Regions from separate parts of the Micromonospora sp. SL4-19 genome, predicted to be linked through region 1. Evidence: riboswitches for the same ligand, from Rfam matches in the RefSeq annotation. Region 1 holds a riboswitch; each other region holds the start of a gene.
The links. A riboswitch is a leader RNA that binds a small molecule or an ion and turns the genes downstream of it on or off. The one in region 1 is predicted to bind cyclic di-AMP.
Positions count from the first base shown of each region.

Region 2: it holds a riboswitch for cyclic di-AMP, as region 1 does, so the genes downstream of both, ACNAVT_RS25990 (NlpC/P60 family protein) here and ACNAVT_RS18875 (transglycosylase family protein) in region 1, are expected to answer to the same signal.
Region 3: it holds a riboswitch for cyclic di-AMP, as region 1 does, so the genes downstream of both, ACNAVT_RS18020 (C39 family peptidase) here and ACNAVT_RS18875 (transglycosylase family protein) in region 1, are expected to answer to the same signal.
Region 4: it holds a riboswitch for cyclic di-AMP, as region 1 does, so the genes downstream of both, ACNAVT_RS03080 (coiled-coil domain-containing protein) here and ACNAVT_RS18875 (transglycosylase family protein) in region 1, are expected to answer to the same signal.

Region 1 is NZ_JBLROB010000015.1:1,004-8,440, reverse strand. Features, by position in the region: gene htpG (molecular chaperone HtpG) at 1-1,011, shown strand, start outside; gene ACNAVT_RS18880 (LLM class flavin-dependent oxidoreductase) at 1,090-2,658, opposite strand; cyclic di-AMP (ydaO/yuaA leader) riboswitch at 2,934-3,106, shown strand; gene ACNAVT_RS18875 (transglycosylase family protein) at 3,106-3,780, shown strand; gene ACNAVT_RS18870 (YbaB/EbfC family nucleoid-associated protein) at 3,960-4,421, shown strand; gene ACNAVT_RS18865 (M4 family metallopeptidase) at 4,557-6,593, opposite strand.
Region 2 is NZ_JBLROB010000029.1:69,796-76,655, reverse strand. Features, by position in the region: gene ACNAVT_RS26005 (zinc metalloprotease) at 163-1,146, shown strand; gene ACNAVT_RS26000 (pyridoxamine 5'-phosphate oxidase family protein) at 1,210-1,755, opposite strand; gene dcd (dCTP deaminase) at 1,834-2,412, shown strand; gene ACNAVT_RS25990 (NlpC/P60 family protein) at 2,468-3,502, opposite strand; cyclic di-AMP (ydaO/yuaA leader) riboswitch at 3,515-3,652, opposite strand; gene ACNAVT_RS25985 (N-acetylmuramoyl-L-alanine amidase) at 3,888-5,930, shown strand; gene ACNAVT_RS25980 (NlpC/P60 family protein) at 5,997-6,860, opposite strand, start outside.
Region 3 is NZ_JBLROB010000013.1:86,561-93,997, forward strand. Features, by position in the region: gene ACNAVT_RS18005 (D-ribitol-5-phosphate cytidylyltransferase) at 1-1,316, shown strand, start outside; gene ACNAVT_RS18010 (CDP-glycerol glycerophosphotransferase family protein) at 1,347-3,050, shown strand; gene ACNAVT_RS18015 (alpha/beta fold hydrolase) at 3,058-3,810, opposite strand; gene ACNAVT_RS18020 (C39 family peptidase) at 3,920-4,807, opposite strand; cyclic di-AMP (ydaO/yuaA leader) riboswitch at 5,013-5,154, opposite strand; gene ACNAVT_RS18025 (hypothetical protein) at 5,442-6,227, opposite strand; gene ACNAVT_RS18030 (hypothetical protein) at 6,379-6,900, opposite strand; gene ACNAVT_RS18035 (acyltransferase family protein) at 6,998-7,437, opposite strand, start outside.
Region 4 is NZ_JBLROB010000001.1:664,603-672,039, forward strand. Features, by position in the region: gene ACNAVT_RS03045 (heavy metal translocating P-type ATPase) at 1-401, opposite strand, end outside; gene ACNAVT_RS03050 (hypothetical protein) at 416-1,375, opposite strand; gene ACNAVT_RS03055 (heavy-metal-associated domain-containing protein) at 1,411-1,620, opposite strand; gene ACNAVT_RS03060 (metal-sensitive transcriptional regulator) at 1,774-2,073, shown strand; gene ACNAVT_RS03065 (DUF305 domain-containing protein) at 2,176-2,805, opposite strand; gene ACNAVT_RS03070 (DUF6153 family protein) at 2,891-3,322, opposite strand; gene ACNAVT_RS03075 (YibE/F family protein) at 3,521-4,834, shown strand; cyclic di-AMP (ydaO/yuaA leader) riboswitch at 4,989-5,119, shown strand; gene ACNAVT_RS03080 (coiled-coil domain-containing protein) at 5,125-6,144, shown strand; gene ACNAVT_RS03085 (carbonic anhydrase) at 6,210-6,872, opposite strand; gene ACNAVT_RS03090 (helix-turn-helix transcriptional regulator) at 7,094-7,435, shown strand.

The DNA.
Region 1 (7,437 bases):
CTCTTCTCCCCGCAGGGCCGCCGCGGCGTGCAGCTCTATGTCAAGCGGGTGTTCATCATGGACGACTGCGACGCCCTGATGCCCAACTACCTGCGGTTCGTCAAGGGCGTGGTGGACGCGCACGACCTGTCGCTGAACATCTCCCGGGAGATCCTCCAGCAGGACCGGCAGATCGGCGCCGTCCGCCGCCGCCTCGTCAAGAAGGTGCTCGCCACCCTCAAGGAGCTGACGGCCGAGTCCTACCGCACCTTCTGGACCGAGTTCGGCGCGGTGGTCAAGGAGGGGCTGCTGGAGGACGCCGACAACACCGAGGCCCTGCTGGAGCTGGTCCGGGCCGCCTCGACCCACGACCCGGCCGAGCTGACCACCCTGCGCGACTACGTCGAGCGGATGAAGGACGGCCAGTCGGAGATCTACTACGCCACCGGCGAGTCCCGGGCCACCATCGAGAACTCCCCGCACCTGGAGGCGTTCCGGGCCAAGGGATACGAGGTGCTGATCCTCACCGACCCGGTCGACGAGGTCTGGGTCGAGCGAGTCGGCGCGTACGACGGGAAGACCCTCCGCTCGGTCGCCAAGGGCCAGGTCGACCTGGAGACCGACGAGGAGAAGGAGAAGGCCGAGGCCGAGCGCAAGGAGTACGCCGACCTGCTCACCTGGATGAGCGGCGCGCTCGCCGACACCGTCAAGGAGGTCCGGCTCTCCTCGCGGCTCACCACCTCGCCGGCCTGCGTGGTCGGTGACGCGCACGACATGACGCCGACGCTGGAGAAGATGTACCGGGCGATGGGACAGGAGGTGCCGCAGGTCAAGCGGACCCTCGAACTCAACCCGAACCACCCCCTGGTCACCGGGCTGCGCAAGGCGCACGAGCAGGGCGGCGACGCCACCGCCCTGACCGAGACCGCCGAGCTGCTGTACGGCATGGCGCTGCTCGCAGAGGGCGGCGAACTGGCCGACCCGTCCCGGTTCACCCGGATCCTCGCCGACCGGCTGGCCCGCTCGCTGTAGGACCGCCGGCTACCCTTCCGTCCGCCGCGGTAGTCATGCCGCGGCGGACGGAGGCTGTCGTCGTCGCCCCGTCGGCGGTCAGACCTGCCCGGCGTAGAAGCCGTGCCGGGCCAGCGGCTCCACGATCTCGCGCTCCTCGTAGGACAGGTGCGACAGCAGGGTGTCGGTGAGGATGTCCACCGCTTGCTGGAGGTCGGTGAAGTCGCCCGGGTTGCGAATCAGGTCGACCAGGGCCCGGTCCACAGCCTCCACCACGTCGTGGATCACCACGTGCTCCGCCTCGAGGCGGTCGAGCACCGGGACCAGCCCGGGGTCCGAGCGTCGCAGGTGCGGGAAGACGGAGTTGTCCTCCAGCCCGTGGTGCTGGGTGACCACGGTGCAGTAGGCGGCGCAGTACGCGCCCAGCGTCCAGTTGTTCTGGCGCATGGTCATCTGGTTGAGCACGGCCCGGGCGGCGCCGGCGGAGACCACCCCCCGCTTGACCTGTTCGAGCAGGTCGCGAACCTGGGTCAGCTCCTGCCGCAGGTGGTCGTGCACGTCGACGAGGTGCGCGCCGACGGCCTGCGCGTGTGGGGTGTAGACGTGCCCGGCCGGCGCCGGCGGGGCGACCGGGCGAGTGGACTCGTCCCAGAGCTGGTGGTCGGTCAGCCGTACGCCCGGATCGGGGGTGGGGGTCACGGCGAGCGTGGTGGCGCCGCCGGCCTCGACCACCTCGCGCTGCTCCTCGACGGCCCTGGCGCGGCTGCCGGGCGCGGCGCGTTCGGCGGCGACCAGCTCGCGGACCGACGGCGCCACCTCCTGGGCGAAGAGCTGGATCGAGGTGGGGTCGTCGGCGCCGAGGATGAAGGCGGAGATGCCGTGGTCCAGGGCGAGCCCGGCCAGTTCCTCGACCCACTGCTCAGGGGGCCCGGCCAGGAAGCCGGAGGAGGACCGGGTGAACTGGCCGGAGACGTTGAGCAGCCGCCGGACCGAGCGGGGATCCCGGCCGGCCGCCTCAGCGCCCTCGTCGACCAGCGCGTTCAGCTCCGGCAGCTCCGCCGGCCCCTTCGGCAGGTACGCCAGCGATGGCAGCCAGCCGTCGGCCGCCCGCCCGACCAGCCGCAACATCCGCGGCTTGTACGCGCCCACCCAGATCCCCACCGGATGCGCCGGCGCCGGTCCACGCTTCGCCCCGACCACCCGGTAGTGCTCGCCCTCGACCCGGACCATGCCGCGCCGCTCGACGTCCCACACCTCGCGGATCACCTGGATCGCCTCGTCGAGGGCGTCGACCGCCTGCCCGGCGGTGAGCCGTCGTCCGCCGACCGCCTCGATCGCCTCCCAGAACGCTCCGGCCCCGAGCCCCAGCTCGACCCGGCCGCCGGTGAGCAGGTCCAGGCTGGCCACGCTGCGCGCCAGCACCACCGGCTGGCGCAGGGGCAGGTTCAGCACGTTGCCGGCCAGCCGGACCCGGCTGGTCGCCGCGGCCACGAACGACATCAGCGTCCAGGTGTCCAGGAAACCCGGCTGGTACGGGTGGTCCTGGAAGGTGACCAGGTCGAGGCCGGCCTGCTCGCAGAGCTTGGCCAGCGCCACCACCTGCTCCGGTCGGCCTGCGGTGGGGGTGACGAAACCCCCGAAGATCAGCTCGTGCCCGTGGTCGGTCATGTCCCCCGCCTGCTCACCAGGGCCCGGCGACGGCACCGGACCTCGCCACGGTACGCCCGGCTCATCGCCGAACCGCAGAGTGGGCGCATTCTCTGCGTTGCTCTGGAAGGGACGATCGCTCGTAGACGCGGTTCCGCGGCTTGTAGAGCATCCATCGGGAACGTGCAACTCGGACAGCGACGCCGTCGCTCGGCCGGGTGAAGAACTTCACAAGAAGTGGGCGATCGTCCGAAATCGTCCTTAACGTCGTAGCCGTTCGCGATCGCGGACGCCACGGGCCGGTAACGCCTAATCCCGCCGCCGGCCGTCGGTACCTGGACCTCAGGCGGGAGCGGGGGACCCACACGTTCCTCGGTGCTCGACACCTCGGGGTGAAGCCGCCATCGTGCGGCCGGGCTCCTCGGCCCGAACCCGACAGCTCACCTCGTCGGCGTGGAGGAAATCCACATGGCAACTGAACACGTCGCACGTCACCGACGGAGCACCCAGCGTCGCGTCGCCGTCGGGGCGCTCGTCGTCGGGGCCGCCACCGGTGCCGCCGCCATCCTCGGTCCGGCCGCGCCGGCCAGCGCTTACAGCGTGAACTGGGACGCCATCGCCCAGTGCGAGTCCGGCGGCAACTGGCACATCAACACCGGAAACGGCTACTACGGCGGTCTCCAGTTCTCGAAGGGCACCTGGAACGGCTACGGCGGGCAGAAGTACGCCAGCCGCGCCGACCTGGCCAGCCGCAGCGAGCAGATCGCTGTCGCCGAGAAGGTTCTGGACGGGCAGGGCATCGGCGCCTGGCCGGTCTGCGGCAAGAAGGGCGGCTCGACGAAGCACTACTCGAGCAAGGACTCCGGGGCGAAGAACAAGGACGGGGCGAACAAGCCGCGGAAGAAGGCCACAAAGGACCGGACGTCGCGAAGCGACCAGCCGGCCACACGCAGCCATCGGCGTACCGCGCCGGACTCCGTGGGCGGGGACACCTACCTGGTCAAGCGCGGCGACACGCTGTCCGAGATCGCCGAGGCGCAGGACGTCGCCGGTGGCTGGCCCGCGCTGTACGAGCGCAACAAGGACGTCGTCGGTGACGACCCGGGCCTGATCTTCCCGGGTCAGAAGCTGCGTACGCGCTGACGTCCACGGGACGCTTCTGCCCCACGACCCGCGCTGTTTCACGGAGAGAGTGGCCATTCCCGCCTGGGTGGCCACTCTTTCCGTGAACGAGGCCCCTTCGGTGCATGTGGGCACGCGGTGGGGGTGGGAGTGGTTGCTATGGTCACGGTGCTCCGGAAAGACATGAAGAAAGCGCGGCTATGACCAACGACTCGTTCACCGCGGCCGCGAGCCTCGACGAGCTGCTCACCAGGACCCAGCAGGCGCTGTCCTCGATGCGCTCGCGGGCCGCCGAGCAGCTCGATGGCGACCCGGGACACCTGCTCCGTGCCATGGGCACGGCGGCCGGCGGCCGGGTCCGCGCCGTGGTCGCCCAGGGCGGCCGCCTCGAGTCCGTCGCCGTTGACCCGGAGCTGGCCGGGGTGGGGATGGAGACGGTCTGCGAACACATCGTGGTGGCCGTCAACGCGGCCCTCGCCGACCTCGACGCCCAGGTCAGCGCCTCGGCGCGGGCCGACGTCGACGCGCTGGCCGCGCGGCTCGGCGGGCTCCAGGAGCAGCCGGTGCGGCAGATGGAGCTTTTCAGCCGGGCGATGGAGGACGTGGTGGCCCGGCTCAACCGGAGCGGCGACGCGGGCACCCGGGCGGATCGGCTGGCCTGAGGCGGTCGCCCGCCGAGTGCCGGTCCCGGGTGCACAGGCTGCACCGCGTCCACCGACAACCCTCCGGCCACGCAGGGCTGAGCCGACGAAGCGGCCGGCCGTCGGGAGGACGACCGCCGGCCGCTTCGTTCGTGATCAGGAGAGGTTGACCGCCGTGTCGTCGATGACGAAGGAGGTCTGCAGGGTGACGTCCTCCACGCCGGTGAACGAGATGGTGGCGGTGGTGCCGGCCAGCGACGAGATGTCGAAGGACTTCTGGACGTAGCCGGAGGCCGCATTGGCGTTGGAGTAGGTGGCCAGGGTGGTGCCGCCCGCCTTCACGGTCAGCTTGTCGTAAGCCGTGGAGCCCGACTCCGCGGTGTCGATGTGCAGCCAGAAGGTGAGGGTCGCCCGGCAACCGGACGGGATGGTCACCGACTGCGACAGGGTGTCGGTGTGGGTGGTGCCGTAGCCGTCCAGCCACGCCTTGTACGAGCCGCCGTGCGCTGGCTGTCCGGTGGAGCTGGTGATGACGCCCGAGGAGGCGGTCCAGCTCACGTTGCCGGACTCGAAGCCCGGGTTGGCCAGCTTCTGGCCGGAGCAGGAGCCGGTGGGCGGCGGGCTGGTGGTGCCGGAGCAGGTCGGGTCACCCGACTGCGCCGGCACGCTGACCGCGTCCCAGGCGGCCTTGACGGTGTTGAACTCGGTGCAGCTGGTCGGGTAGAGGTTCTTCGCCGCCTGCAGCGTCCAGGTGCGGTACTTCAGGTACGACGAGGCCGTCGTCTTCATCAGCATCGCGTTGTACATGATCTTCATGGCCGTCTGGATGCCCAGGCCGGTCACCTTGCTGCCGTTGCAGGTCGAGCTGGTCGGCTGGCCGTTGGTCGGGTTGCTGCCCATGGCCAGCAGGTAGAACCAGTGGTTGCCGGGGCCGGCCGCGGCGTGCACCTCGGTGCTGGGGATGCTGCTGGAGTAGCAGTTCGGGTCGCCCAGCGCCGACGGGTTGTACATGTTGCGGATCGGGCCGCTGCCGACCAGGTTGATCTTCTCGCCGACCAGGAAGTCCGGCGCGTCGTAGGTGGACGGCTCGTTGGCGAACCACTCGGTGGCGGCGCCGAACGTGTCGGCGACGAACTCCTGGGTGCCGCTGCCGGAGATGCCGCCGGGGGTCTTGTCGTCGATGCCGTGGCCGATCTCGTGGGCGACCACGTCGAGCGAGCTGATCCACTGGCCCGCGGTGTTCTTGCCGATCTGGACCTGGGTGCCGTCGTAGTAGGCGTTCTGGTCGTTCAGGCCCACCCGGATAGGCCACGCGCCGCCGCTGCCGTTGGCGCCGTTGCGGCCGAGCCACTGCGACAGCATCTTGTGTTCGGTCTGCGCCGCGAACAGCGCGTCGACGCAGCCGGTCTCCTTGTTGGTGGCGTTGCCGTTGCCCCAGAGGTCGTCGGAACCGGAGAGCGTCGTGTTGTTGGCGGCGTCCTGGCAGCTCTGGTTGGTGACGTTCGGGTCCTTCATGGAGTACGTGCTGCCCGACAGCGTGGTGTTGAGCGTGAGCGGGCTCGGGCCGTTCCACGCTCCGGTGCCGGTGCCATGCACGATGTGCTCCTGCTTGCGCAGGACAGCGCCGGTCAGCGCGTCGACGTCGACGGTGAGGCGGCTCGGGCCCTCGTCGTCGGTGCCGCGGACCGTGGTCTCCCAGGCCAGGGTCGGCTTGTCGCCGAGCGTGTAGACGACCAGCGTGGTGCCCTCGACGGTGCTGACCTTCTTGAGCTGGGCGCGCGCGGTCTTCGCGGCGGCGGCCGAGGTCAGTTTCGGCGTGGTGGCGAGGCCGTCGATGCTCTGCTGCTGGGCGACGGAGGCGTACTTCATCTGGCCGGAGGCGTCGGTGGCCAGGACGAAGTCGCCGCCGACGACCGGCAGGCCCTTGTAGGTGCGCTCGTAGGGCACGTACTGGGTGCCCTCGGAGGAGATGACCTCCCTCTGCACGAACACGTCGTCGGAGCTGGCGTGCAGGTAGGCCGGCCGGCTGGCGACCATTGCGCCGGCCGAGTTGGCGGCGAGCGCACGGGCCTGGGCTGCATCGGGGCTGGCGGGACTGGACGGTGCGGCCTGCACGGCCGCTGCGGTGCCGGCAGCGATCAGGCCGGCCGCGACCGCGCCTGAGAGCGCGGCGAGGCGGGGTGAGAGCTTCAAGGGGGTTCGCTCCTGTTCCTAGGCGCGCAGCGCGGAGCCCGGTGGGGCCGCGAGGCGCGATGTAGCGATGAGGCGGGGTTACGGTCGGTCTCCGGAGCTGCCGGCGTGGCCCCGGTTCGACAGATCGACCGTCCGAGTCGCCGGGGGTCGGCGAACTCGCTGGAGCACAATCACATGGCCCCGGGCGCCGAGCAATGGGTGACGCGGAGAACCGGCTCCGGTCGATCTCCGCACTGATACCGCGGCTTCGGGTAGCCATGATCTTCTATAGCCCCTGATCAGGGCGAACGACTTCTTCAGTGGATGATGCTCGCCCGATACGCGGCTAATACCGCTGTTTGCTGATGGCGCCTACTCGCCCCTCGGTCGAGATGTTGAGGGGGCCTGGTCCTTGCGGGCCGCCGAGCGGAGCCGAACAGCCGGTCGGTGATCACCCGGAGTGGCCGCCATCGCCGCCGTTCGACCGATGCTGCGAAGCGTGCCGCCCGTCCCGGCGGTCAGCGCATGTGGGCGGTGGATGCAGCGCGGCGGGTGTCAGGAAGGACGGGCCGGGCGTCCGCCCGGCGGTCGGGTTGCAACAGTGGGAATCTGTCGGCAACTTTCGTCTACTGCGAAGAAAAGTAGTCACGGAGTCGACGAAAGCTATGGACACCCTGTGGGGAAGTTAGTAGTGTCAAGCATCATCAATATGTTTCGTCGAGATGAAGTACCGGCACGGTAGCTCTCGACAGTGGCCCTCGGGGTGGCGCAACACGCCCGGAGACCACGACCGGCCAGGGATGGCCACCCCGGGTCAACGCCACCACGGCGACTGGGCGCGCGGCACGCGCTACCGGGTCGACCG
Region 2 (6,860 bases), on a different contig from region 1:
GACGCGATCTTGAAATCACTCGAGTCCGTGACCGAGCAGGAAGTTTCACCACGGCAACATATGGCTATTTTCAAGTTCATCGATTGGATGTAGCGTCACCCCCACGTTCTCAGCCACGGCGTGACACACCCCCCTGTCGCGCCGCCAGAAAGAGGTGGGCCCATGGGACTCCGTCCCAACCTGCTGACCCGGCGTACCGCCGGCGTCGCGTCGACGACCCTCGCGCTGCTGCTCAGCACCGCCGCGGTGGGGGTCGTCCCGGCCGCTTCGGCCTTCTCCGCCGCCCCGGCGCGGAGCTGCGTCGAGCCGGCAGACGTCCACTCGGACGCCCGGGTGAAGGCTGGCGCGCACGCCAAGCACGAGCCGAACGAGCTGACCGCCGCGCAGGTGCGCGAGCGCGAGGCGGACCTCGCAGCCGTGGTGGCCGAGCGGGCCAGGTTCCGGGCCGGCGCCGGAGCCGCGCCCCTGGCGACCGTGACCATCCCGGTGGTCGTCCACGTCATCCAGCGGGACAGCACCCGGGCCGGTGGCAACATCCCGGACTCGATGATCAACCAGCAGATCAGCGTGCTGAACCAGGCCTACAGCGGTGGGACCGGTGGCGCCGCCACCGCCTTCGGGTTCCAGCTTCAGAAGATCAACCGGGTCACCAACCCGTCCTGGTACCCGATCATCTCGGGCTCGTCGGCGGAGCGGTCCATGAAGACCTCCCTGCGCGAGGGTGGCAAGAACACCCTGAACATGTACCTGGGCGAGCTGAGCGACGGACTGCTCGGCTGGGCGACCTTCCCGAAGAAGCAGCTGGACAAGATGGACGGCGTGGTCGTGCTCAGCGAGTCGCTGCCCGGCGGCACTGCCACCAACTACAACCAGGGCGACACGGGCACCCACGAGATCGGCCACTGGCTGAACCTCTACCACACCTTCCAGGGTGGCTGCTCCGGCTCGGGCGACGGCGTCTCCGACACCCCGGCTGAGGCGTCGCCGGCATACCAGTGCCCGACCGGGCGGGACACCTGCGCCACGGCCGGCCTGGACCCGATCACCAACTTCATGGACTACACCTACGACTCATGCATGTACCAGTTCACTCCTGGTCAGGCGAGCCGGATGCTGACCGCGTGGAACGCCTACCGCGCGGCGTAGCAGCCCAGCACGGCAAGCCGGTGCCGGCCCCTCATCGACGGGGCCGGCACCGGCTTTGCGGCCTCAGGCGGCCGGGCGGCGGGTGTCAAAGCCGTGGCGACCACGCCGGGCCTTGGGAGGGGCGGCCGCCTGTCGGGTCGAGCCGGTCGCCTGCGGGTCGAGCCAGACCCGCACCTGCGGCCGGCCCTCGCCGGGGTGAATGGCCTGGTCGCGCCGGGTCAGCATCGCCACGTCGACAGTGAACTCGAACAGCCGCCAGTCAACCTGTGGCGCGGCCCGGCCGATCTCGGCCACCCGGGCCACGGTGGCCGGGTCGGTCACCGTGCGAACGCGACCCGCGACGTACGCCTCGTCGTCGCTCTCCTCGGGCGGGAACGAGTGCAGCGCGTAGCGGCCGTCGCGCTCGAGGTCGCGGCGCTTCGGCGAGTCGATGACGAAGCAGTAGAGCCCGTCGTCGGTGATGACCGGGGACACCGGATGGACCCGGGGGCCGCCGTCGGCGCGGACCGTGGCGAGGTAGCCGAAACCCGGCCCGTACTGCTGCAGGAGAAGGCGGATCTCGCCGGCGAGTCGGGGCTCGTCGGCGGCGAATTCGGACCAGGAAGCCATGCGGACATTCTATCGAACAGGCGTACGAAAATGTGGTCCGACACGCAGTTCACGCGTACTGGTCGCTATGGTGTTCCGATGCTGCTCTCCGACCGCGACCTGGTCTCCGAGATCAAGGCGGGCGCGCTCGCGCTGGAGCCCTTCGAGCCTACGCTGGTGCAACCGTCCAGCATCGACGTACGCCTGGACAAGCTCTTCCGGGTCTTCAACAACCACCTCTACACGCACATCGACCCGGCCGTTCAGCAGGACGAGCTGACCTCGATGGTGGAGGTGCCCGAGGGTGAGCCGTTCGTGCTGCACCCGGGCGAGTTCGTGCTCGCCTCCACGCTCGAGGTGATCTCGCTGGGCGACCAGCTCGCCGGGCGGCTCGAGGGCAAGTCCAGCCTGGGCCGGCTCGGGCTACTCACCCACTCGACCGCCGGCTTCATCGACCCAGGCTTCTCCGGGCACGTCACGCTGGAACTGTCCAACGTGGCGAACCTGCCGATCACCCTCTGGCCGGGCATGAAGATCGGACAGCTCTGCATCTTCCGGCTCTCCTCGCCGGCCGAGCACCCGTACGGCTCCGAGGTCTACGGATCGCGCTACCAGGGGCAGCGCGGGCCCACCGCGAGCCGCTCCTGGCAGAATTGGCGCACCTGGCCCACCCGCTGAGCAAGCCGCCGGCTGCCAACAGGGCCCCTTCCTAAGAAGGGGCCCTGCCCGCACCTCAGCCTGGGCGGCCGTAGCTGTTGATCTGGCCGTCCTCGACGCGTTTCATCGTGATCGGCTTGCCGGACTGGGAGGCGTGCACCACCCAGCCGCCGCCGACGTACATCGCGACGTGGTGCAGGTCGCTGTAGTAGAAGACCAGGTCGCCGGGGCGCAGCTCGCTGCGGCTGACCCGCCGGGTGACGTCGTGTTGCTGCCGCGCGTTGTGCGGCAACGAGACCCCGGCCTTGTCCCAGGCCGCCATGGTCAGCCCGGAGCAGTCGTAGTGGTCCGGGCCCGCGGCACCCCAGACGTAGATCTTGCCGATCTGGGCGCAGGCGAACTTGACCGCCACCCCGGCGGGACCACCCGGGTAGCCGGCCGGGCACGGCGCCGGGCGCAGCGGCCCGCCGCCACCGTTGCCGTACACCTTGAGCCGCAGCTTCTGGAGCCGGGCGATCTCGGCGTCGATCTGCTTCTTCTTGGCCGCGAGCTGGGCCTCGGTACGGGCCAGCTGGCTGATCATGTCGTCCAGCGGCTTCTTCTTCGCGGCCAACTGGTCGCGCAGGTCGGCCACGGCCTGCACCTGCTGCTGTTGGCGGTGCGCGAAGCGGTCAAGCAGTTCCAGGCTGTCGACCATCTCGCCCGGCGACTGGCTGCCCAGCAGCGCGTTCACCGTGGAGAGGTTGTCACCCTTGTACGCGTCGGCGGCGAGGCCGCCGACCTGCCCGAGGGCCTGGTCGACCTGGGCCTGCAGCGGGGCGATCTGCTTGGCCAGCGCGGTGGCCTGCTTACGTTTGGCGGCGAGGCTCTCGCGGGTGGCGTTGACCTGTTCGATGATCGGTTCGAGCTTGTTCCAGTCCTGGTCGATCTGGCGCTCGATCTCGGTGACTGACGGATCGGCGTGGGCCGCTGTGGCGCCACCGGTCAGGACGACGGCGGTGCCGACCAGTGCGGCGAGGGCGGTGGTGATGCGGGACCAGCGTGAACGCGGCGCAGCCGTCGACCGGTCGACCGACCGGACCGACGGTGGCCGCGGGGCATGGTATGCCACCGGGCTCCGTACTCCTTCTTGCGTGACCGCCTACCGGGTTAGCTGACGGGTTCGGGCGGGAAGGGAGCCGCCCTACCGCACCGCGGTGCGGATTCACCCCAGATACCTGGGTCCCCGGCTCGCCCGGAGGCGACTCGGCGGTGTCCGACCGTCACCACCCGGGTTGGACGGTGAACCTACCGGTCGACGATTGACCAGAGTAGGGACCGCCGTTATCAATCCGCAACCCGCGACGCCGTGACACTCCGTACGTAAATTCGCGAACCCGCCCAAGGCGATGAAGATTTCTTTCGGGACACATCATTACCTGGAAAGCTATTGACCGGGAGCCATGCGCGGAGTGAGCTTGAGGAAGCAGTGACCCCCATCCCGATCCGGAGGTTCCATGCACCTCTCAAGCCTGCCCTCGCGCAGACGGATACTGCTGGCCGCCGCCGTCGCGGCGGCCACCGCCATCGTGACCACCGGTCCGGTGGCCGCCGAGCCACTCACCACCGGGACCACCGAACCAACCGACCGACAGCAGCAGTACTCCGCGGCGGCCGCGGAGTACGGCGTGCCGCACAGCGTCCTGCTCGGCGTCTCGTACCTGGAGTCCCGTTGGGACACCCACCTGGGCCAGCCGAGCACCAGCGGCGGCTACGGGCCGATGCACCTGACCGACGCGGAGCAGGTCGCCTCGACCCCGTCCAGCGCCCACGTCGACGAGAACGAGGACCCCCGGGGCGACGACTCCCGACCGCTGGCCCTCGACCCCGCGATCGCGGCGCGGCCGAGCGGTGACGTGCTGCCGCAGGCATCCCTGCAGACCGTCGACGCCGCCGCCACGCTCACCGGCATCGCGGCGGAGACGCTGCGCACCGACGCCGCCGCCAACATCCGGGGCGGGGCGGCGCTGCTCGCGTCGTACCAGAAGGCGCTCGGCGGCGCGGTCGGCGCCGGCAGCGACCCGGCGGCCTGGTACGGCGCGGTGGCCCGGTATTCCGGCGCGGACACCGAGGACGCCGCGGCGGCCTTCGCCGACGAGGTGTACGACCAGATCGGCCAGGGGGCCAGCCGGACCACCGACGACGGCCAGCAGGTGACCCTCGTGGCCACCACCGTGACGCCGGACCAGTCCGGGCTGCACAAGCTCGGGCTGCGCCGCGCCGAGCGGCCGGACGGCCTGGAGTGCCCGGTCCGCCTCGCCTGCGAGTGGGTCCCCGCGCCCTACGCGAAGTACGGCCCGGGTTCCGGCGACTACGGCAACCACGACCTCGGCGACCGGCCTGCCCAGCAGAAGATCGAGTACATCGTCATCCACGACACCGAGGGCTACTTCGGCCCGAGCGTGAAGCTGGTCCAGGACAAGACCTACCTGGGCTGGCATTACACGCTGCGCTCGGTGGACGGTTACGTCGCCCAGCACATCAAGGCGAAGAACGTCGGCTGGCACGCCGGCAACTGGTACGTCAACGCCAAGTCCATCGGCATCGAGCACGAGGGCTTCGCCGGTCACGGCACCTGGTACACCGAGGCGATGTACCGGACCTCGGCCAAGCTGGTCCGGCACCTGGCGCTGAGGTTCCAGATCCCGCTGGACCGGCAGCACATCCTGGGCCACGACAACGTCCCCGGCATCACCGCCGGAAACGTGGCCGGGATGCACTGGGACCCGGGCCCGTACTGGGACTGGTCGCACTACTTCGACCTGATGAAGGCGCCGTTCAAGGGCACCGGCACCCCGAACACCGGCCTGGTCACCATCGACCCGGCGTACGCCAGCAACCAGCCGGCCTTCTACGGCTGCAACCAGCAGCCTCCATTCCCACCGGGAGAAGGTGCGCCCCCGACGGCCGAGCCCTGCCCGCTGCGCGGCTCCTCCTCGGTCATCCTGCGCACCGCACCCAGTCCGGCCGCGCCGCTGGTCAATGACCTGGGGCTGCAGCCGAACGGCAAGCCGAACACCATGTTCATCAAGGATCACGGCGCCCGCGCCTCGGCCGGTCAGACGTACGCCCTCGCCGGCATCCAGGGCGACTGGACGGCGATCTGGTACCTCGGCCAGAAGGCGTGGTTCTACAACCCGGCCTCGGCGCCGACGGCGAAGTGGGCGAACGGCTTCGTGGTGACCCCCAAGCCGGGCAAGACCACCATTCCGGTTTACGGGCGCGCCTACCCGGAGCGGGCGGCCTACCCGGCCACCATCCCGTACCAGGCCATCTCGCCGCTGCAGTACACCTTCCCGGCGGGCCAGCGGTACGCGGTCGGCGGCATCCTGCCGGGTGAGTACTACCGGGCCGTCTCGTTCGACGGTTCGGTGCCGGGTGACCGGACTGTGGTCCGCGGCGCCAACCAGTACGTGCAGGTCCAGTTCGGCCATCGGGTGATGTACGTGAACCTCGACGACGTGCAGATCCTGCCGGGCGCGGTCGGCTCGCCCGCCTGACCGACCTGACGCCGAAGGCCCCCGGTCCACTTCTTGGACCGGGGGCCTTCGTGCTGGGCGAAAGGGTCAGTAGGGCCGGCGGAAGCCGGCAATCCCTGACCCTTGGTTGTTGATGTTGCTCACCTGAACCGGCTTGCCGGTCCGGGGTGCGTGCACCATCAGCCCGTTGCCGAGGTAGAGGCCGACGTGATGCAGATCGGAGCCGAAGAAGACCAGGTCACCGGGGCGGGCGTCGGCCCGGGCGATGGCCCTGCCCTCCTTCCACTGCGCGCCGGTGAAGTGGGTCAGCGAGATCCCGGCCGCCTTGTAGGCGTACTGGGTGAGGCCGGAGCAGTCGAACGAGTTCGGGCCGGTGGCACCCCACACGTACGGGTCACCGACCTGGGCGCAGGCCGTCTTGATAGCGGTCTGGGCGGCGCTGCCGAGCACACCGTCGATCTTCGGACAGCCCTCGACGCGTACCGAGGTCTTCGGCAGCATCGCGGTCAGCCGCTTGATCTCGGCGTCGATCTGCTTCTTCGTCGCCGCCAGCTCGTCCTGCTGCTTGATCTCCTCGGCGATGAGCGCGTCCAGCTTCTGCTTCTGGCGGTTGTACTTGTCGCGGGTGGCGAGCACGCCGGCGATCTGCTTTCGCTGCTGCTGGGCCAGCCGGTCGAGCATGACGAGCTGCTCACCGAGGACGCCCGGCTTGCTGCTCACCAGCAGGGCGCCGATCTCCTGCGAGGGGCCGCGCATGTAGTAGTGGGCGGCGATGTCGCCGACCCGGTTCATCGCCAGGGCCGACTCCAGCTCCAGCGGCACCATCTTCTTCTGAAGGTCCGCCGACTTCTTCTTGTTGACCTTGAGCTGGGACCGGACCTTGTTGTAGTTCTCGATGGTGGGTTCGAGCTTTTCCCACTGCTTGTCGATCTGCGCGTCGATCTCATCCAC
Region 3 (7,437 bases), on a different contig from region 1:
ACGCCGAGCAGATCGTCGCCAAGGCGGGCTTCCGCAAGGTCAGCAAGGTGGCCGAAGGCGGCGAGACCCGCAACGACACCACCCGGATCGCGCTCGACGCGGTCGGCGAGGGCGACGTCAACATCCTCTTCCACGACGCGGTCCGCCCGCTGGTCAACGCCCGGATCGTGCGCGAGTGCGTGAACGCGCTGTGGACGTACTCGGCGGTGGACGTGGCGATCCCGTCGGCCGACACGATCATCCAGGTCGACGAGAACGACTGCATCACCGACATCCCGGTCCGCTCCACCCTGCGTCGGGGCCAGACCCCGCAGGCGTTCCGGTCCGGCACCATCCGGGAGGCGTACCGGCTCGCCGAGGGCGACCTCGACTTCGCCGCCACCGACGACTGCGGCGTGGTGCTGCGCTACCTGCCCGGCACGCCGATCAAGGTGATCGACGGCTCGGACGAGAACATCAAGGTCACCCACCCGGTCGACGTGCACCTGGCGGACAAGCTCTTCCAGCTCGCCGCCGCGCAGGCGCCCCGGGTGAGCGACCACCGCAGCTACACCGAGGAGCTGACCGGCCGGACCATCGTGGTCTTCGGCGGCAGCTACGGCATCGGCCACGACCTCACCGAGCTGGCCCGCGGCTACGGCGCCCAGGTGTTCCCGTTCAGCCGCTCCACCACCGGCACCCATGTCGAGCGGGCCGAGGACGTGGCCGCCGCGCTGAAGACCGCCTTCGAGGCGACCGGCCGGATCGACCACGTGGTGGTCACCGCGGGCATCCTGGAAAAGGGTGCCCTCGCGGAGATGGACGAGGAGACGATGGACCGGCTCCTGCACGTCAACTTCGTCGGCCCGGTCACCATCGCCCGACAGTCGCTGCCGTACCTCCAGCAGACCAAGGGCCAGCTGCTGCTCTACACCTCCAGCTCGTACACCCGGGGCCGGGCCCGGTACGCGCTCTACTCGGCCACCAAGGCCGCGCTGGTCAACCTGACCCAGGCGCTCGCCGACGAGTGGGCCGAGTTCGGCGTACGGGTCAACTGCGTCAACCCGGAACGCACCGCCACCCCCATGCGCACGAAGGCGTTCGGCGAGGAGCCGGAGCACACACTGCTCTCCGCCGAGGCCGTCGCGCAGGCCTCCCTGGACGTGCTCGTCTCCGAGCTGACCGGCCAGGTCATCGACGTCCGCCGGGCACCCGGCGAGCAGGCCGCCACGGTGCCCGCCCAGCCCGGCGCACAGTCCGACGACGGCTCCAGGTCGCAGGGCGGCGCCAGACGCGCCGAGCTGGAGTTGTCGCAGCCCAGCGACGTCCGCGCCTGACCGGGCAATCAGCGAAACGGGACGACTCAGATGCGTGGTGACCTGGTCCGGAAGCTGCTCGCCCGGGTGCTGACCACCGGGCTGGCGGTGCTCGCCTTCCTCGTGGTGGCGCTCACCGGGGCGACCGGCTGGGGGTTGGCGATCGCGGTCGCCGCCCTCGCCGCCGCCGCGTGGGAACGCCGGATCCGGCCGAGCGCCGACGGCGTCGCCGAGTCGGTGCTCGTCGCCGCCGGGATCCTGGTCGGGTACGCCCGCCGGCTCGACGCCGGCTTCGACCCGGCGCTGGCCGCCACCGCGCTGGTGCTGCTCGGCCTGGTGCTGCTGGTGGGGCCGCTGCGCGATGCCGGCGCCCTGGAGATCCGCGCGGCCAACCTTCCGGTCCGCTCCTGGACCCCACTGGTCGCCGCCCGGCTCGGTGACGCGCTGCTGGTGCTGCTCGCCGTGGTGGCGCTGGCCGCCGGCCTCGCCCTGCCCGCCTGGGTGGCGCTGGTCGCCGCCCTGCTCGTCGGGGCCGGCTGCGGCGTGGTCGGGCTCGACCTGGCCCGACGCCGGTTCCGGCCGACGGCAGGGGGCGGCCCGGTGGGCCGGGCACTGCGCCGGCACCAGCCCGAGTTCGTGCTCTACTTCTCCGCCCCGCCCGGCTCGGAGTACCAGGTCACCATGTGGCTGCCGTACCTGGAGCGGATCGGGCGGCCGTTCATGGTGCTGCTGCGGGAGCCGGAGTTCCTGCCGGCCGTCGCCGCCGCGACCCGCGCGCCCGTGGTCTTCTGCCCGACGCTCAAGACCATGGACGAGGCCCTGGTGCCGAGCCTCCGGGTCGCCTTCTACGTCAACCACGGCGCGAAGAACAGCCACTGCATCCGCTTCTCGCAGCTCACCCACGTGCAGTTGCACCACGGCGACAGCGACAAGGCGCCGAGCGCCAACCCGGTCTCGGCGATCTTCGACCGGATCTTCGTGGCCGGCCAGGCGGCGATCGAGCGGTACGCCCGGGCCGGCGTGGAGATCCCCGCCGAGAAGTTCGTCGTGGTCGGCCGGCCCCAGGTGGAGGCGATCGAGGTACGCCGGGAGCCGGCCCGCGGGCTGACCAACCCGACGGTGCTCTACACCCCCACCTGGACGGGGCACCACGCCGACGCGAACTACTGCTCCCTGCCGGTGGCCGAGACGGTGATCCGCCGCCTGCTGGACCGGGGTGCGACGGTGATCCTGCGGGCCCACCCGTACACCGCGCAGAATCCTGCCTCGGCGCGGCAGCTGGCCCGGCTCACCGAGCTGCTCGCGGCGGATCGGGCGAAGACCGGCCGGGGACACCTGTGGGGGGCGGCGGCCAGCCGCGAGCTGAGCCTGACCGAGTGCGTCAACCGCTCGGACGCGCTGGTGTCGGACGTCTCCGGGGTCATCTCCGACTACCTCTACTCCGGCAAGCCGTACGCGGTCACCGACATGGGTGCCGACGGCGCGCAGTTCGTCGAGCGCTTCCCCCTCGCCGGCTCGGGTTACGTGCTGCGGCGGGACATGTCCAACGTGGACGAGGTGCTGACCGAGCTGCTCGACACCGACCCGAAGGGGGCGGACCGTTGGGCCACCCGCACCCGCTACCTGGGCGACTTCCCCGCCGAGTCGTACGCCGAGGCGTTCCTCGGCGCGGCCCGCCGGCAGCTCGAAGCGGACTGGAACCCGCCGGGCGCGCGCGCCGCCCAGGACGGCTCGCCGCTCGCCCCCGTCACCTGACCGGTGGTCAGCGGTACCGGTCGAGGAGGGCGAGCAGGGCCTCCGGGTCCTCGACGTGTGCGTTGTGACCGAGCCCCGGCAGCGTGGCGACCGGGACACCCAGCTCCTTGAGCTGCGCGTCGGTCACCATCTGGTCCTGCTCGCCCCGGGCCAGCAGCACCGGCACATCGGTTGCGGCGAGCAGGGCCGGCAGCCGCGGCTCTCCCACCGCGAACGCGGCCGGGTCCATGGCCAGCCGCCAGCGGCCGTCCTCGCGGCGCAGCCCGGCCTCCACCACCGGGTGGTCGGGTGCGAGGAGCCCGACCAGTCCGGAGACCCGCAGGTAGCGGCGGGCCGCCTCGTCCCGGCTCGCGAACCAGGTCACCGGCCGCTGGGCCAGCTCGCGGGCCTTGTCCAGCTCGGCCGGGGTCCACGCGACCTTGATGCCGAGCCCGACCACCGCGTCCACCGGCAACCGCAGCGACCGCGCGGCCAGCGCCAGCGCCACCACCCCGCCGAGCGAGTGCCCGACCACCACCAGCCGGTCTCGGGGGCCGAGCCGCTCGGCCACCGGGCCGAGCCCCTCCAGCACCCGGCGGGCCAGCGCGTCGAAGGAGTACGCCGGCAGCGGCGGCGACCAGCCGTGGCCGGCCAGGTCGGGGGCGAGCCAGCGCCCCGCCCACCGGTGCTCCAGCAGCGGCGCCCAGGGCAGCCACACCTCGCCGGTGGCGCCCATGCCGTGCAGCAGCAACAGATGGCGGGTACCCGTCTCGTCGGCCATACGGCGCAGTGTGCCACCGGACGGACACCACGCGCGAGACCGGGCAGGTACGACGTCGGGCACCGGCTCACAGGAGCCGGTGCCCGACGGAGGAGCGGGGTGCGAGGGATCAGGCCGAGTAGCCTCGGGTGGCCGCCCAGTTCGCCAGGTCGATGGTGCTGATCCAGTACGACGGGAGCGCCGGGTTCGCCGAGTCGGCGATCCGGGCGGTCCGGCCGTCGTTCTTGTAGCCGACCACGGCGATGTAGTGGCCGCCGGGGAACGAGTGCCAGCCGCCGTCGGTGTCGGTGGCGGAGCCCGCGATGTTGACCACCACACCACGGCCGTCGGTGATCGCCTTGACCAGGTCGGCCTGGAGCTGGTCCATCTGGGCCGGGGTCGCGGCCTGGCCGGGGATCATGTGCGTCTTGTACGGGCTGCCCTTGACCATCTGGTTGAGGCCGCGGGTGGTGTCCTCGGCCGAGTTGGTGCCGTTCTCGCCGGCGTTCAGCGGGCCGGCCATCGCGTCCTGGGTGGTCTCGACGCCGCTCGCGCTCAGCGCGTTGCGCACCGCGGCCGGGCCGCAGTTCCAGTAGGCGGTCTGCGCCTCGTAGCTGTAGTCGAGGACCTTGGTCGACGGCGGCTTCGGCTTTGCCTTGGGGGTCACGTCCGGGTCCGCCTTGGTCGTGCTGGGCTTCGCCGACGGCGACGCGCTCGGCGAGTCGGACGGGGACGCGGACGGCGAGTCGGACGGGGACGGGGCAGCGGCGGCGGCCAGCGCCTCGCCGTTGGTCGCGACCTCAGCGGGCTGGGGAGCCAGCTCGGCGACGGCGGCCGTGTGCTCCTGGCGGACGGGCGCGTCGTGGCCGTTGGCCAGCGCGGCACCGGTCCCGCCGGCCAGCACGAGCGCCGCGGCGGAGCCGGCGACGATCTGGTACGAGCGCCGGGTCGCGAGGCGCCGCAGTTGACGGTTCAGCCGCGGTTGACGGTTCAGACGATGCTTCACGTGTTCCTCCACGGTTTTCCTGAGCGGGCACACGCCGGCCCGACACGCGGAGGAGCTCACGCGCGTTCCTGGGCGGGGTGCCGCGGGAAGGGGACGAGCCCGGTGGACCGGGCTGCGGGGGCGGTTACCGGTGGTCGACTCGCCGGTCAGGCGAGCAACGGCACCACCACGCCGTGGAGGCGGGGGGAGGATCGGGGGGTCGATGGCACGAGGATGGCACTCCTTCCACGGCCGCCTACCGGGTTAGCTGACGGATTCGGGCGGGAAGTACGCCCTACCGCGGGCCGCAGCTCGCGGATTCACCCCCGTGTTGCAATGGGTCCCCGGTTCGTAAGATCACGATTAAGCGGGTCGGAGCGGCGTCGCCTCTTGCGATCGAAAACCGCACCGGACGCGCCGACAGTACCGGTGGGTACGCCCCCTGCCAAGCACTCCCACCTGCTTAAACATCCAAATCACGCCGTCGACCAGAACAGCTGGTAACTGATTTCACTCAATGGGACGAGCAGTTATCACGGGACTGACGGGCGAGAATCAGACATCGGGTGGACGACCTACCTGAATTGCGGGGGTCGATCGTCCGAGCTGATCCGGATGACCGTTTCCGAAACCAGCGTGACGGGGATCACCCAAATTTCGTAACGATTCAGCCGACCCGCGCCGGACGCCAACGGGTGGCCCCGGCACCGGCCGCGCCGGCCGGCACCGACGTGCGGGCCCGGCTCGCCGGCTCGGTACGGCGTACCGGGATCCGGCCGGGCCGCAGGGCCTCGGCCGCCGCGTACGCCTCCGCGGCCAGGGTGCGGGCCGCCTCGGCGGCCAGCTCGGCGTCGCGCCAGGCCCGCTGTTCCCGTTCGGCGGCGGCCCGCCAGCCGGCCCGCCGGCCGTCGCGTACCGCCCGGGCCAGAACGATCTCCTGTTCGGCCGGGTGCCGGCGCGGATCCCATCCGTTGCGATGGGCGAGGACGTCGGCGAGTTGCCGGGCGGTCAGGTCGCCCCGCCAGTGCGCCTCCATCGCGGCGTGGTGCAACCACCGCTCCCGGGCCGCGTACTCGGCCGGCGTACGCGGGGTACGCGGCGCGGGCAGCACGGCGGTGCCGGCGAGGCGGCGGGCCGCCGCCTCGGCCTCGTCGTACCCCTGCCAGGCCCGGTCGGCCGCGTCCTGGGCGGCCAGCCACTGCTCGCGGCGCCGGCGGGCGGTCTGCGCGGCACCGCTGGCGGCCACCGCCACCTCATCGGCGTACCGGCTCAGGTCGGCGCGGCGGGCCGCCTCCTCGGCGGCCGGATCGGGGGCGACATCGGGCGGCGTGTCCCGCTCCGGCCGGGCGAGCAGGGCGGCGAGCACGCCCAGCGCGAGCACGAGCAGGGCCGACCAGATGGCGACGGCCTCGGGGACCTTGGTCAGGAAGTGGTAGAGAACGGTCTGCTTCATGATCGGCACCTCACGGGACAGGCGTGGTGGAGAGGTCCGCACGGCCCGTGGGGCGGGGGCGCGGCCGGGTACCGGGCGCCGCCGGGCCACAGGGGGTGCGGGGTGAGGTTCGGTGGTGCGGCGAGGGCGGGCCGGAGGCCCACCCGGCTCGTCAGCGGGCGGGCGGGGCCCGGGAGCCGACGGTCGCCGGGAGCAGCCCGACCAGGACGCGGAGCCGGTCGACCGGAACGACCACGACGCCCCGCTGGGCCACCGGGTCCGGCGCGCCGACCGGGACGACCTGCCGCTCGCCGGTGCCGGCCGCGCCGGTGTGGGATGCCCTCGGCCCGATCCGCTCGGCGGAGCCGGTCGCGGCCCCGGCCGAACCGGCCCCGGTCGGCGGCTCCGGCGAGGGCGACCGCTGACCGACGGGGTCGGCGGCCCGGTCGGACCAGTGGATCACGGCCCGGAGAGCCGGGTCGGCGCCGGGAGCCACGAGGTGCCCGGCCCGGAGGGCCGAGGTGTCGACCGGGCCGGCGGCGGTGCGGGGAGCCGCCGGCGCCGCCACGGCCGAGGCGACGGGCAGCGTGGCGGCACCGAGCGAACAGGCGACGACCACGGCCAGGCTGGCGAACACACGGGCCGCCCAGCGCGCCACCCACCACACGGGACAGGTGAGCGCGATCGGAAGCACGTCCCCAACCTACCGTCGAGGCTGCCGTACGGCACCTGGCCGGGCGTGTCGCACGACCCGGACCAGGCCACCGACCAGCGTGGACGGTGGTGCCGGCTCAGTCCGGGTCGCGCCGCCCGGCGTACTCGATCGATCTGGGCCGCGGCACGCGGGCCTCGACCGGCCCGACGGCGGCTGGCGACGGCGCGGCGGGGCGGGCCTGCGCGCGGACCCGGCGGGGGCCGAGCCGGCGCATCATCGGCATCTCCACCCAGCGGTGCAGGGCAGCGGCGAGCAGCAGGTTGACCAGCAGGAAGCCGAGCACGGCGAGCAGTCCCCACCAGCCGCGCCAGCCCCGAGCCCCCGCGTCCCAGTGGCCGGTGAGCCGCAGCACGGTCTGCATCACCAGCACGTGCACCAGGTAGAAGGCGAAGGAGACCTCACCGAGCCAGACCATCGGACGCGACCGCCACGGCGTGCGCCGACCATGCACGTCGGCGTCCGCCACCGCGGTGATGACCAGGAGGTACGCCACCGCGAGCAGGGCCGCCCAGAGTT
Region 4 (7,437 bases), on a different contig from region 1:
AGGGTCAGCGACAGCCACTGCCAGTAGGTGAACTGCCAGGCCGGCACCATGGCCAGCAGGATCACCGGCACGGCCAGCGCGACCGACGTCCACAGCCGGGTACGCAGTCCGCGCAGCTCGTCCACCGGCTCGGCGGTCACCTCGGCCGCCTGTGCGGGCGGCGGCGGTACGACGGCCGTGTAGCCGGTCTTCTCCACGGTGGCGATCAGGTCGGCCGGGGTGACGTCCTCGGCGTACTGGACGGTGGCCTTCTCGGTGGCGTAGTTGACCGTGGCCTCGACGCCGTCCATCCGGTTGAGCTTCTTCTCGATCCGGGCAGCGCAGGAGGCACAGGTCATGCCGCCGATCGCGAGCTCGATCTGGTTCGGCGCGACCGGCAGGGACTTGGCGGTCGATGTCATCGCGGCACCTCCGGTCAATTGTGCCCGTGACCGGGGACGCCGTGTCCGGCGTCCGGGGTCGGTGCGGTGGTGGTGGCCGGCGCGTCCGACGCCGGGGCGGCCTGGTCACCGGCCACGACGGTGAACTCCGCGGTGTGCACCGCGTCGCCGTGCCGGAAGTCCAGGAAGAGACGGTACGTCCCGGCCGAGGGCACCTCCGCGGAGAAGGTGACCGCCGGCCCGGCCGGGGTCCGCCCGTCACCGGGCGCGCCCTCCGGGTGCACGTGCAGGTACGCCAGGTCGCCCTGCCGCAACGCCACCAGGTGCCCGTACGCCCCGAGGTAGGGCTGGAGGTCGGTGACCGGCCGGCCGTCCCGGCTCACGGTCAGGGTGAGCTGGCTGGTGCGGCCAGGCTGCGGCGCCCCGGTCAGCGTGACGGTGAAGCCGTCGACGGTGGTGCTGGTGGCGGGCGCCGGAAGTGGCCGCTCCGCCAGGGCACCGGGGACGGTGACGTCGACCCCGAGCGTCAGCGGCTCGCCACCGGTCGGGGTGAAGTCGGCGAACGCCCGCCAGACGCCGGGCCCGGTGAGCGGCGAGGCGACCCGCCAGGTGCCGTCGGCGCCCAGCTCCGGGTGCACGTGCCGGAAGCCGGAGAGGTCGCGGCGGGCGACGATCAGGTGCATGCGCTTGTCGTGCGCCACGTCGTAACGGGTGACCGGCCGTCCGTCCGGGCCGGTGATCCGGAAGGCGAACTGGCCGGTGGGGGCGGCCACCGGTTGCAGGGTGTAGCCGCGGTCGGAGACGAGCAGCCCGCCGGGCAGGTGGCCGGTGGCGGCGGGCGGGTGGCCACCTTCGCCGTGGCCGGGCTCGGTGGTGTCGTGGCGGGTCTCGGCGGCGGGGGTGACGGGGCCGGCCAGGTGACCGACCCCGTACGCCGCGCCGAACACCGCCACGAGGCCGAGGGCGAAGCCGCTCAGCTTTGTCGCCGTGTTCATGATGGCACCTCGTTTCCTTCGGGTCCGTGGACCCGTCACGCCCCGACGAGGTCGTAGCCGGCCTCGTCGACGGCGGCACGGACGGCGCCCGTGTCCAACGGGCCCTCACTGCTGACGGTGACCTGGCCGGAGGCCAGGTCGACCTGGACGTCGGTGACGCCCGGGATCGCGCTCACCTCGGTGCTGACCGAGTTGACGCAGTGCCCGCAGGTCATGCCCTGCACCTGGTACGTCGTGGTGACCATCGCAACTCCCCTCTCGCCGACCCTCAGCCTATACCCCGGAGGGGTATTTGGACGAGAGACGGCTGCCACTCCTTGCTACCGGTACCCGGTGGGGGTACCCGCCAACAACGAGGAACGTACCATACCCCCGAGGGGTACGCTATCCTGGACGTCATGACCGCACCGACGACCCCGACCCGGGGCTACACCGCCAGCAAGGACCAGCTGCTCGCGCGGCTCCGCCGTATCGAGGGCCAGGTCCGCGGCATCGAGAAGATGGTCGAGGACGACCGCTACTGCATCGACGTGCTGACCCAGATCTCCGCCATCCAGGCCGCCCTGGACAAGGTCGGCCTCGGCCTGCTCGACGGGCATGCCCGGCACTGCATGCACGAGGGCGCCCGCGAGGGCCGCGCCGACGAGATGGCCACCGAGATGATGGCCGCCGTCGGCCGGCTGATGAAGCGCGGCTGACCGTGGCGTTCGACCCGTCCGCGGCCGTCGTGCGGGGGGCTCGCCCGATCCCGCGGTCGGGTGCCCGGGTCACACGCGGCCCGGGCACCCGACCCTGCCGGCTCAGAGCCGGTCGAGCAGCTTCTTCATGGCGTCGATCTCGGCCTGCTGGGCGTCGACGATCCGCTGGGCGAGCGCCCTGGCCTCCGGGTTGACGCCCCGGGCCAGCTCGTCCTTCGCCATGGTGATCGCGCCCTCGTGGTGGGCGATCATCATGGTCAGGAACTGCCGGTCGAAGTCGACGCCGGTGAACGCCTCGAGCTTCGCCAGGTCGGCGTCGGACATCATCCCGGGCATGCCGTGGTCCATTCCCGGCCTGCCGTGACCGGCGGTCGCCGACGGTGCCGGCCGGCCCCAGGCGGCGAGCCAGCCGGTCATGGTGGCGATCTCCGGCGCCTGGGCCGCCCTGATCTGCGCGGCCAGCTTCTTCACCTCGGGGTCGGCGGCCCGGCCGTCGGCCAGCCCGGCCATCTCCACGGCCTGCTGGTGGTGCGGGATCATCATCTGGGCGAACATCACGTCCGCGTCCCCGAACGAGGCGCCGGCGGAGGGCGAGCCGCTGCCCGCCGCGCCGGTGCCGTGGCCGCCGGGGGCGGTCGAGTGGTCGGTGCCGCCGCAGGCGGCCAGGGCGAAGGCGGCGGCGACGGTCGCGCCGGCCAGGGCGGCCCGACGCACGAGGGTACGAGTGAACACGGTTGAACCTTTCGGTGTCGGAACGGACGCAGCGAACGGCGGACGCGGGTCACCGGCTCCTCCGGTTCACCCGCGCCGGGGCGTCCTATCTGCGCAGCACCGACGCCGTCGCCAGGCGCAGCCCGTACGGCCGGGGCGGCGGGGCGCGCGGCCCGGCAGCGGCCCGGTACGGGCCACCGAGGGTCGGGGCGGCGACCCGCGACCGGGCCCGCAGCAGCACGGCGACCAGCAGCGCGACGGCGAACGCGCCGAGCACCGCCAGGCAGACGCTCCACCCGGAGGGATCGCCGCCGAGGTCGCGCAGCGGCAGGGCGCTCCCGTGGCAGCCGTCGCCGGAGCAGTCCTCGACCACGCCGACCGAGCCCGCGACCGGGTGCCCCTCGCCGTGCGCGATGGCGTGGCCGGCGGAGGCGTGCGCGCCGTGACCGAGAGTGTGCATGGCGGTCAGCCCGACCAGGGTGCAGAGCAGCAGCAGGAGCCGGACCCACCGTCCGGTCATCGCCGTCTGCGTACCCATGTCGACCACGGTAATGGGTGCGGCCGGCCGGGCCGGACGGAACGGCCGGGTGGCCGATCGTCGCCAGGGGCCCTGCCCCGACCTCGCTACCATTCCCGGCGACGACCCCCGGCGCCGTGTGCCGCGCGCCTTCGCCGGCCCGGCCATCCGACCGGGCCGGTGCCACGCATCCCGTTGTGAATCGTTGGGAGACACGCCATGGGCGCCGACCACACCCGTCCCGCTCCGTCCGCCCCGCCCCGGGTACGACGGATCCTCGTGGCGGCGGTGGTCCCGCTCTTCCTGGTCACGGTGGTCGCCGCGCTCGTGCTCTGGCCCCGGGACACCCGGCAGCCGGCGGGCGACGCGGACCTGCCGCGCTACCACGGCACGGTGACCCGGGTGGTGACCGAGCCCTGCCCCCCGACACCGGACACGCCGGAGGGCGGCCCGGGCGGCTCCACAGGCCCGTGCGGCACGGTGACCGTGGCCGCCGAGCAGGGCCCGGACGCCGGGCGGCAGGTCGAGGCGCCCGTCCCGGCCGGCCCCGGGGCGCCCCGGGTCGAGGTCGGCGACCGGATCGTGCTGGTCGAGCTGACGGACCCGGCCGATCCGACCACGAAGAGCTACCACATCGCCGAGCACCAGCGCGGTACGCCGCTGGTCTGGCTGGCCGTGCTGTTCGCCGTCGCCATCGTGGCGTTCGGCCGCTGGCGCGGGCTGGCCGCGCTGGGTGGTCTGGTCGCGAGCTTCGCCGTCCTGCTCGGCTTCGTGCTGCCCGGGATCGGTGCCGGCCAGCCACCGCTGCTGGTGGCGATCGTCGGCTCCGCGCTGATCATGTTCGTGGTCCTCTACCTCACCCACGGGATCAGCGCGCAGACCTCAGTGGCGGTGCTCGGCACCCTGGGGAGCCTGGTGCTGACCGGGGTCCTCGGCGCCCTGGCCACCGCGGCCACCCACCTGACCGGCTTCGGCAGTGAGGACGCCACCACGCTGTCGATGTTCCAGCAGGACGTCGACCTGCACGGGCTGCTCCTGGCCGGCATCATCATCGGCTCGCTGGGTGTGCTGGACGACGTCACCGTCACCCAGGCGGCCACGGTCACCGAGCTGGCGCACGCGAACCCCGGGCTGTCCCGCAGGCAGCTCTACCGCGCCGCCACCCGGGTGGGCCGCGCGCACATCGCCTCCACGGTCAACACCATCGTGCTGGCGTACGCGGGCGCGTCGCTGCCGCTGCTGCTCCTGCTGATCGCCGACTCGCGCCCGATGAGCGAGATCCTGACCAGCGAGTTCATGGCTCAGGAGATCGTCCGCAGCGCGGTCGGCACGATCGGTCTGATCGCCGCCGTACCGCTGACCACCGGCCTGGCCGCGCTGGTCACCACCGCCGGCCGGCGCGCGGTGGACACCGAGCCGCCGAGGCCGCCGGCTGCCCGACCGACGGTGGAACGGAACGACGCGCTGGAGGCGCTCGGCGGGGCGGTCGCCGGCCGGCACGGCCCGGAGAGGAGCACGGAGGTCACATGGTGAAACTCCGCAGCGTGACCACCGACTTCGAACGCGACACGGGTCACGCAGGGCTACGGCGGAATCGCGCTATTGGTCGGCTTCCGGACGTAGCTCGCGGCGAGTGCTCTCGGGTAACCTCACTGCCGGTCACCGCCGAAGGCGCGCTGCGGCGCCTGCGGTGCCACCGCCCAATCGCCTGCGGGCGAGCCGGGGAACCAGGTACCTGGGGTGAATCCGCGCCAGCGGTAGGGGCCACTTCCGTCCCGAACCCGGCAGCTAACCCGGTCGGCGGTCAACGGAAGGGAACTTTGTTGACGGCACCCCTGCGCCGCTGGTTGACACCTGTGGTGGCCGTGCTCGCCGCCTTCGCCATCGTCGCCGGGCCGACCCCGGCCATGGCCGCGCCCCCCAGCCCCACCCCGTCCGGGCACGAGGAGGACGACGATCCTCCGCTCATCACCGAAGCCATCAGCACCGCGAACCGCGGCTACCTCCAGGCCAAGGCGAAGCTGGAGAAGTCGAAGAAGCGCCAACTCCAACTGGCCCTCGAGATCCAGTCGGCGCGGGCCGATTACGACGCGCTGCGGCCCCAGGTCAGTCAGCTCGCCGCGCAGTCGTACCGTACCGGCCGCATCGGCGCGCTGGCCGTGCTGCTGGAGAGCCGCTCGCCCGACTCGTTCGTCCAGCGAGCCGCCGCCCTGGACGAGATGAACATGGTCAACGCGCAGAAGCTCGCCGAGATCAACGCGGCGCGGACCCGCGCGGAGCAGGCCAAGCTCGCGCTCGACGCCGAGGTACGCGAGCAGCAGAAGCAGTACAACACGATGGCCCGCGAGAAGGCCGAGGTGGAGAAGGCGCTGGCGCTGGTCGGCGGCCGTGGCTTCACCGGCGGCCTGGTCTCGGCCACCTCGCCGGTCGCCCGGATCGGTCCCGGTCGGACCGCCGACGGGGACTGGAAGCCCGAGTCACGCACTGCGAAAGACCCGACCACCTCGGGCTACATCACCCCACGCACCCTGCACGCCTACAAGGAGGTCCGACGAGCCGGCTTCAACCGCTTCGCGGGCTGCTACCGGCCCGGCGGCCCGTGGGAGCATCCCAAGGGCAGGGCCTGCGACTTCTCGTTGCAGAAGAGCGGATTCGCGCCCTGGCACAACGACGACATGCGGATGTACGGCAACAACGTCGCCGCCTTCCTCATCCGCAACGCCGACCGCCTGGGCATCTACTACGTGATCTGGAACCGGCAGATCTGGTTCCCGGCGACCGGCTGGAAGTCCTACAGCGGGCCCTCCAACCACACCGACCACGTACACATGTCGCTGCTCTAGTCGACGTGGCACGACGAGGGCCGTCCCGCGACCGCGCGGGGCGGCCCTCGTCGTCGAAGACGGGGTCAGCCGGAGACGGCCGTGGGCGGCACCTGGTTGGGCATCGTCGTGGTCGGGGTGCCGGCCGCGACCTCGGCCACCGTCCGCACCGCGCCCGCGCTGAGCCGGTACGACATGCCGACCACCCCGCACCGGCCGGCGGCCACCCGCTCGGCGAGCACGGCGGACCTGGCCAGCAGCGCCTCCACGGTCTGCGCGATGTGGATGTCGACGATCCCGTCCACGTCCGCGACGCCCTCCCGGGCGGCCCGGCGCAGGCTGGGCACGACGGCGTCCACCAGGGCACCGAGGTGCCCTGGCGGGGGCGTACCGGTGGCGGTCGCCTCGCGGGCGGCCTGCACCGCCCCGCAGGAGTCGTGGCCGAGCACCACGACCAGCGGGACGCCGAGCACGGTGACCGCGTATTCGACGCTGCCGAGCACCTCGGGGCCGACGGTGTGGCCGGCGGTCCGGACCACGAAGAGGTCGCCGAGCCCACGGTCGAAGATGATCTCGGCGGCGAGCCGGGAGTCGGAGCAGCCGACGATCACCGCGAAGGGGTGCTGGCCGTCGGCGACGGCGGTCCGATGGCCGGCATCCTGATTGGGATGACGAGGTACGCCGGTGACGAAACGGTTGTTGCCGGCGTACAGCTCGGCGAGCGCCTGTCCGGGATTGGGCGGCGTCAATGCAGTCACCTCGTCCTCGCGGGAAACGACCTGGTCAGCCCGGCCGGCGGCGGACACGGCCTCGCAAACCACCGTCACACGCAGGTCAAGATACGTCAAGATTTACGTGATATGCATTTCATGTGTTGACGGACCCCTGACCACCTCTACGCACGGCCCCGGTCGGGCGGAACCGGAGCCATCAGGCCGGGTGCAGGGGAAGCACACCCGGGGGCCATACCATGACCACCATGGCGACGACAGCGGGCGAGAACGGGAGCGGCCGGAACTGGACCTTCCTCACCAACCACGGGCACGTGCTGCTGGCCATCGCGCGCAACCCGACTGCGCGGCTGCGGGACGTGGCCGACGAGGTGGGGGTGACCGAGCGGGCCGCCCAGGCGATCGTCGCCGACCTGGAAGCCGGTGGTTACCTGCGCCGCACCCGGGTGGGGCGGCGCAACGAATACACCATCAATCCGAGCGGCCACTTCCGTCACCCGGCGGAGGCCGACCAGCAGGTCGGCGCCCTGCTGGCCCTCTTCACCGCCGAGCCGGCAACCGGGCCCGGCGTCGACGCCTGACG